2 regions of the Paenibacillus sp. RC84 genome follow, and region 2 is predicted to be linked to the other one. Evidence: riboswitches for the same ligand, from Rfam matches in the RefSeq annotation. Region 2 holds a riboswitch; the other holds the start of a gene.

Region 1 (4,592 bases), on a different contig from region 2:
AGGCGGTTGAAGCGATCGCCGCAGGCAAGGACCCTTCTGGCGCTTCTGCCTACACCGTCTGGAATTCGTCTCCCTGGACGATGACGGAGCTCGTGACGATTGCGGCTCCGCAGCAGGGAAAATCCGGGCAATGGCTCGGCCTGCAGGGCAGCGTGCTTCAGGCGCAGCTTCACGATGAGGTGTGGACCGTAGAAGTGAAAAACATTCCGCCGATGGGCTACACCACCGTCAAGTTCGCAGCGGATTCCGGGCAAGCGGAATCACCGAGTCCTTTCGCGTGGAATCACAGCGGGATTGAGACGCCGTTTTATGTGCTGGAATGGAACGCGCAGGGTCAATTGACCCGCATCTACGATAAAAATCAGCGGCGTGAAGTATTGGCGCCGGGCGCAAGGGGCAACGTACTCCAGCTTTTCGAGGATAAGCCGCTCGCTCACGAGGCGTGGGATATCGATCTCTTTTATCAGGAAAACATGCAGGAAATCCGGGATTTCAAGGGCGCCGAACTGGTCGAGGAAGGGCCGCTTCGTGCCGTGATCCGCTTCAACTGGGTGTACCGGAATTCGTCGATCAGCCAAGATCTGGTGGTGTACGGCAGCCACCCGCGCATTGATTTCGTGACGGAAGCCGACTGGCATGAACAGAAGCAGCTGCTGAAAGCGGCCTTCCCCGTCGATATCCGCACAACGGAAGCGACCTTCGACATCCAGTTCGGCAACGTGAAGCGTCCGAATCACTGGAACACGAGCTGGGACTGGGCGCGGTTCGAGACCGTCGGGCACCAGTGGGCCGATCTTTCGGACCGGGGTTACGGCGTCAGCCTGCTCAACGACTGCAAGTACGGATACGACATCAAAGGGAACGTGATGCGCCTCACCTTAATCAAATGCGCGACCCATCCGGATACCCATGCGGACCAGGGGCATCATGCCTTCACCTATTCCCTGCTGCCCCACCGTGGAGACTGGCTGCAGGGCCAGACCGTGAAAGAGGCGTGGATGCTGAACAGCCCGCTTCGGGCTTCGGCGGGAACCGCGGAAGTTCCGTCCCGTTCGATGTTCACTTTGTCGGGAGACACCGCCATGATCTCGGCCGTCAAAAAAGCCGAGGATTCCGGCAAAGTCATCGTGCGTGTTCACGACTACTCCGGAAGCCGCAACGCGCTTCAGTTGACGAGCGATTTCCGCATCGCTTCCTGGCGGGAAACGAACTTGATGGAGAAGCCCGAAGGGCCTGTCGTCCATGATGGAACGATTTCTTTCGTGCTCCAGCCTTATGAAATCAAAACGTTCGAGATTGAGCTCGAAGCATAAACGTCCGGCGCGAAACCCGGCGCGAAACCCGGCGCGAAACAAAAAGCTTCCCCAGCCATACGGCGGGGAAGCTTTTTTCGGTTGCGGCACGCAGCCCGTGTAACGGCAAGGCGTTCTACTCAGTCTGACGCTTGAGCGGAAGCCAGTCCAGAACCCGGCCGATCTGCTGGTCCCAATAGCTCCAGTCGTGGATTCTCCCCTCTTCCTCTTCATAAAGGAGGGGAATATTCAGACTTTGCACATAATCGCGGAAGGCGATATTTTCCTCGTATAGAAAATCATCCGTCCCGCAGCACTGGTAAAGAGCCGGCAGCTCCGTCTTCTTCTCCGCCGCATGACGGGCCAGCGCAAACAGATCGCCTGCTCCCAGCAGCTCCCGGTTGTTTCCGAACACGAGCCGGAAATCTTTGGGGAACCGCCGTTCGATCTCCCTCACCTTCGTGACGCCCGACAAACTGGCGGCGGCCGCGAACTGATCCGGCTTTTTCAGCGCCCATTTGAAAGCTCCGTAGCCTCCCATCGACAGACCGGCCACGAAATTGTCCTCCCGGCGGTCCGACAGCGGAAAGAAGGAGCGGCAAACCTGCGGGAGTTCTTCGGACAGGAACGTCCAGTAATCGTACCCGTTCTCCATGTCCGTATAGAAGCTGCGCGCCGCATTCGGCATCACGACGGCCAGCCCGAGAGGAGCGGCATACCGTTCGATAGCCGTTCTCCGCATCCAGATCGAATCGTCATCCGACAACCCGTGCAGCAGATACAAGGTCGGGTGCCTGCGGCCCGCTGCACTGCCTTCCAACCCGATTTGACTGGTCGTCTGCTGAGGCAGAATCACTTGGATAGAAGTGGACATGCCGAGTACTTCGGAATAAAAATCACATTGAATGAAAGCCATGCTGCACCTCTCCTGCTTGTTTATATTTACCAGGGGTAAAATAACCGTTGACTTCAAAAAATCCTTGGGTTATACTCGGAATTGTCGTTTTACCGTCTAATTTAGGACAACCTCATACTATACCGATTCTTATCAAGAGTGGCGGAGGGACAAGGCCCTGCGAAGCCCGGCAACCGATCGCAGCAATATGCGCGATGACAATGGTGCCAATTCCTTCAGGATCCAGGCGGATTCTGGCAGATGAGAAGGTCGTTTTCGATACCGGAAAAGCCCTTTTTGTCTTTACAAAATGGGCTTTTTCTTATTTTCAAGCAAAGAAGGTGAAGCAATTGATCGAAATCAGGAAGCTGCGCAAGCAATACGGCAGCGGCTCTCGCATAACACACGCCCTGCAAGAAATTAATCTCACGATTGATAAAGGCGAGATTTACGGCATTATCGGCCACTCGGGCGCCGGCAAAAGCACCCTGCTCCGGACGATCAATCTCCTGGAGCGCCCGACCGAGGGCAGCGTCGTCGTGGACGGCGTTGACCTGACGGCACTCAGTACCAAGAAGCTTCAAGATCAGCGCCGCCGGATCGGCATGATCTTTCAGCATTTCAATCTCCTCTCCTCCGCCACGGTGGAAGAGAACATCGCATTCCCGCTTCGCCTGGCCGGTACGGCCAAATCGGAAGCACGGCGCCGCGTCGCCGAGCTCCTTGCCCTGGTCGGTCTGACCGAACACGGCAAGAAGTACCCGTCCCAGCTGTCCGGGGGCCAGAAGCAGCGTGTCGGCATCGCGCGCGCACTTGCGACGAATCCGCACGTCCTGCTGTGCGATGAAGCGACTTCCGCACTCGACCCGCAGACGACGAATTCCATTCTCAATCTGCTGCTGGACATCAACCGCAAGCTGAAGATCACCATCGTGCTCATTACGCACGAAATGCAGGTGATCCGCTCCATCTGCGACCGCGTAGCAGTCATTCATGAGGGCCAGATCGTGGAACAGGGGCCTGTGGCGGAAGTATTCCTAAAGCCGCGCCACGACGTAACCCGGCAGTTCATCGAACAGGTTGCGGATTCGGTTGAGATCGACAAGCCGGACACTGCGGGAGTTCCCGCCCAGGACGGCACGGTGCTGAAAATCACCTTTCTCGGTGAAACTACGTACGAGCCGATTTTGTCCATAACGGTTCAACAGACAGGCGTGACGTTCTCCATCCTGCAGGGAACCATTTCCCGGATGAAAAACACGCCTTACGGCCAGCTCGTCGTTCGACTGCAGGGCCCGCGGGATGCGGCGGAGAACACGATCCGTCTCCTGCGCGAGCACGGCCTGGATGTGGAGGTGTATTCGAATGGATTGGTCTAAAATCGATTGGAGCGAAATCGGAACCGCCACGAACGACACGATGATGATGCTCGGCCTTTCGGCCCTGTTCACGTTCGTGATCGGGCTGCCGATCGGCGTGCTGCTCTATCTGACTTCGAAAGGAAGTCTGCTGGAAAACCGCACGTTCAACATCGTCATCTCGTTTATCGTCAACGTGCTGCGTTCCTTCCCTTTCATCATTCTGATGATCGCCGCGATTCCGCTGACGAAGCTTCTCGTCGGCACTTCCATCGGCGTCAAGGGAACGATTCCGCCGCTTGTCATCGCGGCCGCGCCTTTCTTCGCGCGTCTCGTCGAGACGGCTTTGCGCGAGGTGGACCGCGGCATTATCGAAGCCGCCCAGTCCATGGGCGCGGGCCGATTCCAGATCGTCCGCCGCGTTCTGCTGCCGGAAGCTCTTCCCGGCCTTATCGCCGGCATTACGATCACCACCGTTACGCTCGTATCCTACACGGCCATGTCCGGTATGGTCGGCGGCGGCGGCCTCGGTGACCTGGCTATCCGCTACGGGTACCAGCGTTTCCAGACGGAAGTCATGATCGCGACCGTCGTTATTTTGCTTATTCTCGTGCAAATTTTGCAGATGATCGGAGACCGTTTCGTTCTCTATTTCACGCGCAAATGATGCGATAGATAACCGAATCCAAGGAGGAAACCCTTATGAAAAAACGTTCACTGATCGTCTTGTTTCTGATCGTCGCAATGACGGCTCTTGCAGCCTGCGGCAAACAAAAAGCCGAACCTTCGGCTACGACTACACCGGCTTCCGGCGCAGGTACCGGCGAGAAAGCCGCCGTTACCTTGAAAATCGGCGCGACTGCCGTACCGCAAGCCGAGATTCTGGAGTCCGTTAAAGACAAACTGAAAGCGGAAGGCGTTAACCTGGACATTAAAGTGTTTACGGACTACGTTCTGCCGAACACGCAGCTTAACGAGAAACAGCTGGACGCCAATTTTTTCCAGCATCTTCCTTATTTAGAAGAGTTCAATAAAAGCAAAGGCTCT
Region 2 (4,592 bases):
AATTCCGGCGGATTATCCAGCGAGAAATGGTGAAAGGTAGATGCCTGATAGATCGGAACGCTTGAAGCGCCCGTCGTTTTATCGATTTCTCCACCGAAATGGATGATTTTCGTTCCTAGCTTTTTGTCGGTACTCACGCCTGATTGTCCCCTTCCACCTCAGCCTGTGCCTGTTCGAGCGCTTGCGCCAGGTCGGTAATAAGATCGTCCACATGTTCGATGCCAACCGAAAAACGCAGCAGCCGGTCGTCAACGCCTACTTTTTCCCGGATTTCCAGCGGAATATCGGCGTGCGTCTGAACGGCCGGGTACGTCATAAGCGACTCCACTCCGCCCAGGCTTTCCGCGAACGCAATAAGTTTAACGTGCCTCAGAATCGGCTCCACTAAACGCGCATCCGTTACTTTAAAGGAGAAAATTCCCGTGTTGCCGGACGACTGCCTGTTCTGGATCGCATATCCCGGATGGGATTCGAGCGCCGGATAGTATACATCCGTTACAAGCGGATGCCACTGCAGATAGCGGGCGATCGTCGTTGCGTTATGTTCATGCCGCTCCATGCGCAGAGCGAGCGTTTTCATCCCTCTCATGAGCAGCCAGCTGTCCTGCGGGCCGAGCACGGCGCCGATGGAATTGTGCAGGAACGCCATTTGTTCCGAAAGCTCCTGCCCCTTGGTCACGATCAGTCCGGCCAGCACATCATTGTGGCCGCCCAAATATTTGCTCGCGCTGTGGATGACGATATCCGCGCCAAGCTCGATGGGACGCTGCAGATAAGGAGTGAGCAGCGTATTGTCCACGATGGAGAGAAGCTGTTTACTCTTGGCCCAGCCGCAGACGAGCTTCAAGTCCGTGACCATCATGAGCGGATTTGTCGGCGTTTCGATCAGAATCGCTTTCGTGTTCGGACGGTAGGCTTCTTCCAGCGCTTCGACGTCATTGGTATCCACATAGGAAGCGCTCACGCCGAAGCGGGACATGATCTGCTCCAGCAGACGGTATGTACCGCCGTAAAGGTCCAGAGATACAATCAGATGGTCCCCCTGGCTGAACAGCGTAAAAACGGTCTGCAGCGCAGCCATGCCGGAGGAACAGGCAAAGCCGGCATCTCCGGATTCCAGATCGGCAATCGCGTCCTCCAGCACACTGCGGGTCGGACTTTTCGTGCGGGCATAATCGAATCCGGTGCTTTCTCCAAGACGCGGATGGCGGAACGCCGTTGACTGGTATACGGGGAAGCTCACCGCTCCGGTCACAGGTTCGGAAACCGAACCGATTTGGGCCAATCGACTTTCGATGTTCATGCGTGGAATCTCTCCTTTAAGGTATCATTCGTTCTATACTATAGACAGGCACTAAGCGCGCTGAGTTCACGACCCGCATTAAGATCATACGGCGTTTCCTGGTAAACGTAATAGTTCAGCCAGTTGGAGAACAGGAGATTCGCATGCGCTCTCCACGTGATCATCGGCTTCTTGCTCGGATCATCGTTCGGATAATAATTTTTGGGGATCTCCACGTCCATGCCTTTATTGACGTCACGGTCGTACTCCCATTTCAGTGTCAGCGGATCATACTCGGAATGTCCCGTTACGAAAATTTGCTTCCCGTCCTTCGTCGCCACGATATAGATGCCGGCTTCTTCCGATTCCGATAAAATCACGAGTCGTTCATCCTTCTCGATGTCTTCACGGCGCACTTCCGTATGTCTCGACTGGGGAACGAAGAAAAACTCGTCGAACCCGCGGAGCAGCTTCACGTTCTCTTCCGCAATCATGTGCGGGAAAACACCGAACACTTTTTTGTCCACCGTGTACTTCGGCACGTCGAAATGATGATAAAGTCCGGCCTGGGAAGCCCAGCATATATGAAGCGTCGAGGTTACGTTGTCTACGCTCCAGTCCATGATGTTCTTCAGCTCATCCCAGTAATGAACATCCTCGAAATCCATTTGCTCAACGGGCGCCCCGGTAATGATCATTCCGTCGAATCTTTCGTCTTTGATATCTTCAAACGTTTTATAAAACATCTCCAGGTGCTCGGGAGAAGTGTTTTTGGAGGTGTGGGTTTTAGGATGCAGCAGGACAAATTCGACCTGAAGAGCCGTATTGGACAGGAGGCGCAGCAGTTGGGTTTCCGTCGTTTCCTTTGTCGGCATCAGATTCAGAATCGCAATCCGCAGAGGGCGGATATCTTGATGGTAGGCAACCGTCTCATCCATCGCAAAAATATTTTCTTGGTTCAGCACTTCTTTAGCCGGAAGATTATCAGGTATTTTAATCGGCATCGGTCATTCCTCCTCGAAAGAAATTAAAACAGGCCTCTCTCAAAAAGTTGAGAAAGGCCTGTTCATCCCTATGCAACATGCTCCTCTCTCATCTCCCAGAAGCCGCTATTCATACGGCTCCCGCAAGAATTAGCACCGTGCATTGCCCCTCGGGGGTTACAATGTCGGTTGCCGGGTATCATCGGGCCAGTCCCTCCACCTACTCTTGATAAGAAAGTTTATTCAGTTATCTCCTATCTTAATGGTTACCCGGCAAATGTCAAGTGCTTTTTGAAAAGTTGCACATAATAAACTTGCTGAGAAAAAAACCGATGTCTTTCACAACGTTCGCAGCTATTGGCGCATGTGTGGAGTCGTATGACGGTTGCCTCTTTGGTGCAGACCGCATTCCGTATGAACCCTCCGAGCTGTTTGTCCAACCGTTCGCCCGCACCTCAAACCCTTCTCCCGCATAGGATAAAAAATCCCCAGACTACGGGGATTGACAGGAGAAAAGTACCAGAGTTTGATGCTTGAATCGTGGAAAATGTAGGTATATACTAGACAAGTATATTCGACACGGAATGATAAAGGGGGGAACATACGGATGGACGGGGACCGACCGAGAAGTAGACGCTTTACCCGGTACGATCAAAATCGAATAGCAGCGAACCGGGGCCGGCACTCCAGCGTCCGTAGTTTCCCTACGGACCGGAGTGCTGTGCGCCGTTTCGCATAAAGAGGTGAAACGGATGAAAACACGCCTGGTACACAAGGGCGCTTTTACGCTGGTTGAAGACATTCACGAAGCGCTGACACCACCCGAATCCGGTTTTTACTGGATCGATGCGGATGTGGACGATCTGGAGCAGCTGCAGCCGCTCTTCCATCTTCACGATCTGGCCGTAGAGGATTGTCTCAGCGAAGAAGAACAGCGGCCCAAAATCGAAATTTACGACACGCACTATTTTATTGTAATCAACAGCATCCGGTTTGATGATGAAGAAATCTTTCTTCGCGCACTCAATATTTTTCTGGGCAGGCATTTCATCATTACCGTTACGAGACAGAAAATCCAGGAGCTCCGTGCCATCAAACCCTTTCTTTGGGATGAAGAAGTTAACAGCCCGGACCGCTTCCTGTATCATCTGGTTGACCTTGTCGTTGACAACTACGTCATTGTCGGAGACCGGATCGAAGATAAGATCGAGAAGCTTGAAGAAGATATCCTGATGCACACGAAAAAATCCCATTTGAACGAGATCGTCGGTCTCCGCGGGGAAATTTTGTGGCTGAAAAAAATGCTTGTGCCGCAGCGCGACGTTGTGGCGACATTAAACCGCAAAGAACTGAAGCTGATCGATAATCAGCTGCAAAAATATTTCGGCGACATTCACGAAAATGCCGTCAAAATCGTCGACACCTTCGATACGCTCCGCGATCTCATGGGCAACTTACGAGAGGCTTATCAGTCCAGCGTAGCGAACCGCGCGAACGAAATCATGCGTATTTTTACCGCACTGACCACGATCTTTATGCCACTGACCTTTATCACCGGTATTTTCGGAATGAACTTCACCGATATTCTCGGGCTGCTGACTGTTCCTTATGCGGATTTATTCATTTTCGGATTTATGGGTGTACTCGGGCTGTGCATGTTCCTACTCTTCCGTAAAAAAGGGTGGATTTGACTATGCAGAATGACGACGTCGACCTAACAAAGCATCGGCTTCCATTGTTCTTGACCAAGAACAAAATGGAAGCCGATGCTATTTTTGTGCCGTTATTATTTTTTGGGTGTGCTGAGGCCGCCGACATACTGGTCGTAGGCTTCGTAAATCTTGGCCGCGATCGGTGACGCCCCGTAACGGCCGTAACCGCCTTCCGGCACGACAACGGCAATGGCCAGCTTAGGATTTTGAGCGGGCGCGAAAGAAATGAACACCGCGTTATCGACAGTTCCGCCAGAAACCTGCTGCGTCGAAGTACCGGTTTTGCGGGCTACCGGATATGGCAGTTTGTCGATGCCTTCCGCTCCGCTCTTCATCCCGTTAATGACCGTATCCCAGTAGGTTTTGGGAAGATCGACTTGATTCAGAATCTCCGGTTCGTAGCCTTTGACGACTTTGCCGTCGGAATCGAGAATTTCTTCCACGAACTGCGGTTTCATTCTTTTGCCGCGGCTCCCCAAGGTAGCGGCAAATTGAGTTAGCTGCAAAGTGGTGTACTTTTCGTTTTGTCCCCAAGAAGCATAAACCATGGCGGATTGATAACTGCTTGTTTTAGCGGCGGCATCGATTTCTGAGAACCCTTCTATCTCTCTAGGT

What was found. A riboswitch is a leader RNA that binds a small molecule or an ion and turns the genes downstream of it on or off. The one in region 2 is predicted to bind S-adenosylmethionine.
Region 1: it holds a riboswitch for S-adenosylmethionine, as region 2 does, so the genes downstream of both, ABH899_RS13030 (methionine ABC transporter ATP-binding protein) here and metA (homoserine O-acetyltransferase MetA) in region 2, are expected to answer to the same signal.

Annotation. Positions count from the first base shown of each region.
Region 1 covers NZ_JBGBYL010000005.1:92,908-97,499, reverse strand. Annotated here, with positions in the region: gene ABH899_RS13040 (alpha-mannosidase) at 1-1,313, shown strand, start outside; gene ABH899_RS13035 (alpha/beta hydrolase) at 1,429-2,208, opposite strand; SAM riboswitch class I at 2,335-2,455, shown strand; gene ABH899_RS13030 (methionine ABC transporter ATP-binding protein) at 2,538-3,566, shown strand; gene ABH899_RS13025 (methionine ABC transporter permease) at 3,553-4,212, shown strand; gene ABH899_RS13020 (MetQ/NlpA family ABC transporter substrate-binding protein) at 4,248-4,592, shown strand, end outside.
Region 2 covers NZ_JBGBYL010000002.1:55,826-60,417, reverse strand. Annotated here, with positions in the region: gene ABH899_RS04005 (trans-sulfuration enzyme family protein) at 1-137, opposite strand, end outside; gene ABH899_RS04000 (aminotransferase class I/II-fold pyridoxal phosphate-dependent enzyme) at 134-1,303, opposite strand; gene metA (homoserine O-acetyltransferase MetA) at 1,342-2,286, opposite strand; SAM riboswitch class I at 2,372-2,501, opposite strand; gene corA (magnesium/cobalt transporter CorA) at 3,018-3,956, shown strand; gene ABH899_RS03985 (peptidoglycan D,D-transpeptidase FtsI family protein) at 4,052-4,592, opposite strand, start outside.